Regions from separate parts of the Metabacillus dongyingensis genome, predicted to be linked through region 2. Evidence: riboswitches for the same ligand, from Rfam matches in the RefSeq annotation. Region 2 holds a riboswitch; the other holds the start of a gene.
What was found. A riboswitch is a leader RNA that binds a small molecule or an ion and turns the genes downstream of it on or off. The one in region 2 is predicted to bind lysine.
Positions count from the first base shown of each region.

Region 1: it holds a riboswitch for lysine, as region 2 does, so the genes downstream of both, dapA (4-hydroxy-tetrahydrodipicolinate synthase) here and K8L98_RS18765 (aspartate kinase) in region 2, are expected to answer to the same signal.

Region 1 is NZ_OK052578.1:298,257-301,458, reverse strand. Features, by position in the region: gene K8L98_RS26245 (alkaline phosphatase family protein) at 1-722, shown strand, start outside; gene K8L98_RS26650 (hypothetical protein) at 939-1,067, opposite strand; lysine riboswitch at 1,376-1,554, shown strand; gene dapA (4-hydroxy-tetrahydrodipicolinate synthase) at 1,688-2,575, shown strand; gene K8L98_RS26235 (SRPBCC family protein) at 2,779-3,171, opposite strand; partial or broken gene K8L98_RS26230 (ArsR/SmtB family transcription factor) at 3,172-3,202, opposite strand, start outside.
Region 2 is NZ_CP082944.1:3,771,467-3,774,668, forward strand. Features, by position in the region: gene K8L98_RS18760 (YslB family protein) at 70-486, shown strand; gene K8L98_RS18765 (aspartate kinase) at 528-1,760, opposite strand; lysine riboswitch at 1,890-2,073, opposite strand; gene uvrC (excinuclease ABC subunit UvrC) at 2,141-3,202, opposite strand, start outside.

The DNA.
Region 1 (3,202 bases), on a different replicon from region 2:
GTGAAGGCGCTGGAACATATGAAGCAAAAGCAATGCTGCCGACAATTAGTGGGCAAAACTGGGGATCCATGCTCCATGGAGTTGTACCTTCAAAACATGGTCTGAATAACGAAAATACAGGTAATCCTTACCCTGAAAAAAATCCTTATCCATCTTATATGAAATTGCTGAAACAAGAGCGTCCTATGCTTAATCAAGCTTCCTTTACTACATGGTCACCGATCAATAAAGGAATTATTGAAGATTCTGCAGGTGCTTATAAAGTAAATGGCGGGAACGATAATAATACGACACAAAAAACGGTGGACTATATAAAAGCAGAAGGTAAAAACAGCCGCAATATTTTTGTCCATTTGGATGAAGTGGATGGTGCAGGCCACAACTATGGCTATGGCAGCCTGAAATGGTATGAGGCATTACAAAAAGCTGATCAGCATGTTGGACAAATTGTCCAAGCTTTAGAAGAAGAAGGACTGATGAAGGATACTCTAATTATCGTCACAACGGATCATGGCGGAAAAGGTTATGGTCATGGTGGTTCCTCCCCAGAAGAACAGACCATTTTCTGGACTGCTAAAGGAACGTCAATTAAGTCTGGCACCGTGTTGTCTGATGTAGAAAATATAGATACAGCTGCTGTCGTTGCTCATGCGCTGCGTCTAGATATACCAGAAAATTGGGATGCTCAACTTCCTGCAGGACTATTTCAATACAAAAAATAAGAAATGTTAAAAAACCAGGTGCATTTTTCTTTATTAAGAAAAATGCACCTGGTTTCATTAATTCTCCTTTATTCCCTTTCATAATATATATATCAATCAAAAAGAGTGGCCCTTAAAACAGCAGGTTATGTCATTTCATAGGAGTTTAATATAAGATCATGCTCATCTGTTAAACACGATATATATCAGTCACAGTTTACCTACTGATTTTCAAACTTATAATTCCAAAAAGATTCTTACATTTTTGCATGCCTTTAGACTTTTTTTCATATCCCTCTCTGTCTTTTCCCAAACGTCACGGATTTTTATATCTTTTCTTTCTGTCGTTCGTTTTGTATAAGTCATGTGGTCCGCCCCTCCTTGAAATTCTTAGTATACTAAGATAAATACTAATTCCTGCTATAAGAGATATCAATTGTCAAAACTGCCTATAAAATGGAGTAACTTTTCATACAGATTTATCATAAAACACTTAATTTGTTGAAAATCATTGATTTCTAACTTCTTCGACAGCTTTTTAGCTGTGCTCCATCGTAAAAATGCTACAGATCATTCTTGTATTTTAAAAAAGATCTAAATCCGACTTGAAGTAGTAAGAATATTTTGTTATATTAGTACCAATTAAATAAAATTTTCCCTTCAATAATATTTGAAGAGAAGATAGAGGAGCAAAAACCATTAGTACACAATGCGAGGATAATGAGGTCCAATGACTATTGTGGAAAGGGGAATTTGCCGAAGCGGAAAGAATCTCATGTTCTTAAAGCTGGTTCTGTTATTGAATAAATGCAGAACTGTCATATAGGAAACTATATGGAGGGCTATCTTATGCAATGGTAACGACTTTTGAAAAATTTTGTTCCTGCTGCAACAGCGAATCCCTCGTTGTTGCTTTTTTGCGTTTCCTTTTGAACGTCTCTAACAACATCTGAATTTCAAATAATACTATTAAAGGGTGTGAAGTTATGAATTTTGGGCAAGTTTTAACAGCAATGGTTACCCCATTTGATCGTAATGGTGAGGTTGATTTTAACGCTGCGAGAAATTTAGTGAACTATTTAGTCAATAATGGTTCTGATGGATTAGTTATAGCTGGTACAACTGGAGAGTCTCCTACATTAACACCAGAAGAGAAAGTGGATTTATTCAAAGTTGTGGTAGAAGCTGTTGCTGGAAGAGTTCCAGTTATAGCTGGTACTGGCTCGAATAATACGAAAGCGTCTATCAGCTTAACTAGGCAGGCAGAAGAAGCAGGAGTCGATGGGATTATGCTCGTTACTCCGTATTATAACAAGCCTTCTCAAGAAGGATTATTTCAGCACTTTAAAGCAATTGCCCAATCAACCCTATTGCCGGTAATGCTTTATAATATCCCAGGACGAAGTGCTGTAAACATGTCAGTAGAGACAATTGTTCATCTCTCAAAGATAGACAATATTGTGGCAGTAAAAGAAGCAAGTGGCGACTTAGATACCATGGCACAAATCATCAGCAAAACACATAGTGATTTTACGTTATACAGCGGCGATGATGGGTTAACTCTTCCAGTCTTAGCAATCGGCGGAACAGGGATTGTTTCGGTATCTTCCCACATCATTGGTAATGAAATGCAAGAAATGATCAATGCCTTTAATAATGGTGATGTTCATGAAGCTTCTTCTGCACATCGTAACCTTCTCCCAATAATGAAAGCATTATTTACTGCACCAAGCCCATCACCTGTAAAAGCTGCATTGAATATGAAAGGACTAAATGTAGGAGATGTCCGCTTACCATTGGTCCCTTTAAACAATGAAGAAAAAAGAGCTCTGCAAAGAGTCCTGCAGCCTACTATCATTGAAGTACTTGCTTAAGAGAACACACTAAAGAGGACAGGATCCGTATCCTATCGCAAAAACCGAAATTGCAATCAAAATTGCATCTGAATTTGGAATGTGTTTTGTATCATTATTTACACTAAAAAAGCAAACGGATCAGTCCTATACTAAGCCGTTTGCTTTTTCCTATAGGTTAGCTTAATACTCAAAAAAAAGGTTCAGAGTTCAGAAGTTTGGTCTTACATTTCCTCTAATACTTTTTTAAGATCTTCGCCCATTTGCGCCCAACCATATTTCGCACCATTGAACGCTTGATCTTCTTTTTCGAATCCTGTTTGTTCAAGATGTAAGTAGGTTGTTTCATCCTCTTGCTTCAATGTCCATGTGACTATAGTGTTTATCGGATCACCTACCCATGTATAAGATAACTTATAAGGCTCGTCCACTACTAATACTTCACAATCTACAATTAAATTCCACTGCTCATTTCGGAATTGGCATTTATGTCCTACGATTGGTTTAAAGTTATTTTCCATTATCCATTTTGCAAGAGTATCCGAATCTGTTAATGCGTTCCACACCTTATTGATCGGGCTCTTAAAATTAAAATCTTGGGATACTGTTAAATTCATTTTTTGTTCCTCCTGTAATATTTGGTTTAAA
Region 2 (3,202 bases):
TAAAGGCAGAAAGAGGGGAAGAATGTGAAAAAAAACAGCGAACAAATCGATATAACTCAGCTGAGGGATATGCAAGTGCCCGCATTCGCCTATGAGCTGTTAAGAGAGGTTCTTATTCCGGATATTCTCGGGAGAGAGTCCGCATCTATGCTTTACTGGGCTGGTAAAAGCCTTGCGCGCAAATATCCTGCAGAATCTATAGAGGAGCTTATTGCTTTCTTTTCATTAGCCGGCTTTGGAACTCTTTCATTGGTACATAAGAAAAAAGATGAAATGGAATTTCAGCTTGACGGCGAACTGATCAAAACAAGATTCAAAACAATGAAAGAACCTTCTTTTCAGCTTGAAGCGGGATTTCTGGCACAGCAGGTGCAGCGAATGAACAAGCAGATAACAGAAACCTATGAACAAGTAAAAAAACGTGCGGATAAAGTGCACTTTACAGTGAAATGGGATTACAAAGACATGGAATTTGACAACGATTAAAGGGATGGGTATTCATGATACCCACCCCTTTTTTATCTTATTTACAGCACTTTTGCAGGCTGCTGTGATAATTCAAAGGCATCATGCAGCACTTCTACCGCCTTCACCATATCATTATGGCTGATAACAGTTGACACTTTAATTTCAGACGTGCTGACCATTTTCACTTCAATACCTTCTTCGGCAAGAACATGGAACATTTCTGCCGCCACACCCGGATTTGAGACCATGCCAGAACCGACGATGGAAACTTTTGAAAGACCACCTTCTGATTCTATTTTTTCAAAGCCAAGCTCGGATTGATAGGTTTCAAGTACATGAACGGTTTCTTCCACATCACCTGTTTTCACAGAAAAGGAGAGTGATGCCAAACTGCTGTCTGTTGAACTTTGAATAATAATATCCACATTAATTCCGTGGCTTGCAAGTGTCTTGAAAATAGTAGACAGGGTTTTGAGGCCGCTTGGCAATCCGCTGACCGTGATTCGTGATACTTGATCTTCAAACGCAATTCCTCTTACAACTAAATTCTGTTCCATCTTTGTTTCCTCCTCAATTAAAGTGCCTCTTTCTTTTTCTGAGCTTGATCTGACTTCCAAAGGAACTCCGTAATTTTTTGCAAATTCAACAGCACGGGGGTGAAGTACACCTGCGCCAAGATTGGCAAGCTCGAGCATTTCATCATATGAGATGCCGTCTAACTTTCTTGCACTTTTTACAAAACGCGGATCTGTCGTAAATACACCTGTTACATCTGTATAAATATCACATTTATCTGCTTTAAGAGAAGCTGCCAGTGCAACAGCTGTCGTATCTGAACCGCCGCGGCCGAGCGTCGTTATTTCCTGTCCGTCTGCAAGTCCCTGAAAGCCTGCAACGACAACAACTTTTCCTGCTTGGAGCTGCTCATTGATTTTATCTGAATCAATCCCTGAAATTCTCGCATTGCTGTGGACATTTTCAGTCTTTATGCCAGCTTGCCAGCCTGTATATGAAACAGCATCGTATCCTTGTGCCTGAAGAGCCATAGTCAAAAGAGAGATCGTTACTTGTTCACCAGTTGATAGCAGCATATCCATTTCGCGTTTGCTTGGTTTTTGAGTGATTTCCGCTGCCAGGGAAACTAAATGATCCGTTGTTTTCCCCATTGCTGAAACAACAACTACGACATCATTCCCATTATTTTTTTCCTCGATTGCTCTTCTTGCAGCATTCATAATTTTTTCTGGAGATCCAACAGATGTACCTCCAAATTTTTGTACAACTAAACCCATATCAGCCTCTCGCCTTTCCTATTATATTGATCGTCAGCAGGTAAAAGGGAGAATCTCAGAAAACGCAAAAAAGCAATGAGATTCTCTATCTCATTGCTTGCATAAACGAATAATGGAACTTCATTCATACAATGAGATAGCGCTCCAAGAAAAATACATCTTCTTGACAATTTTACGTCTATTAAACGCAAAACCAGCAAAAGAAAGAAATGGCTCTTTATTTGCTTCGGCGACTCTCCCCTTTCACCCATCTTCAAAGGAATCCATTTTCCTCAGAAGGGCTACTCTTGAAGTTCGCACCTCTACCATCATTTAACGAACTAAACGATCTGGTTATGAAATTAGTTAGAATTGTAGCAAAGAATTTGTCTTTGTGCAATCTATTCTTTCAATTTTTCTGCTAAAAGCTGTGCCGTGATTGCCGGAATCCCTGCGGCCATCAGCTCTTCCAGGGTGGCTTCTTTCATTTTTTTAACAGAACCGAAATGCTTGAGCAGAGTCTTGCGCCGTTTTTCCCCGACTCCAGGTATATCATCCAAGATCGATTGAAAGGCCGTTTTTCCTCTTGTCTGCCTGTGAAAAGTAATCGCAAAGCGATGCACTTCATCCTGGATTCGCTGCAGCAGATAAAACTCCTGGCTGTTGCGTTCAAGTTCAATAATAGTCGGAGGGCTGCCGATCATTAAATTAGAAGTCCGATGTTTCTCATCCTTTACTAGTCCTGCGACAGGGATGGATAAACCGAGTTCATTTTCCAGTACATCTTGAGCTGCAGCCAGATGCCCTTTGCCTCCGTCAATGATAATCAAATCAGGAAGCGGCAGCTCCTCTTTTAGCACGCGCGTGTATCTTCTGCGGACAACTTCACGCATGGACTCGTAATCATCTGGTCCCTGAACTGTTTTAATTTTGTACTTGCGGTACTCTTTTTTGGCAGGCTTACCATCTATGAATACAATCATCGCAGATACAGGGTCTGTCCCTTGTATGTTTGAATTATCAAATGCTTCAATTCTTGCCGGTGTATAGATGCCCATTTTTTCACCAAGCTGATCAATTGCTTTGATTGTTCTTTCTTCATCACGCTCAATGAGGGAGAATTTTTCTTTTAAAGCGATTTTGGCATTCTGATGTGCAAGCAATACCAGATCCTTTTTCTTTCCGCGTTTAGGATGAATTGCTGAAACGTGAAGAAGCTGTTCTGCCATTTCATTATCAACGCTTTCAGGCAGCAGAATTTCTTTAGGCAGAATATGATTGTTCTTGGAGTAAAATTGGCCAAGAAAGGTTAAAAATTCTTCATCCGGCTCCTGGTACAGCGGGAACATGGCAATATCACGTTCTATCAATTTGCCCTGACGGATGAAGAAAACCTGTACGCACATCCATCCTTTATCATAGGAATAGCCAAACACATCCCGATCGACAAAATCGTTCATCGC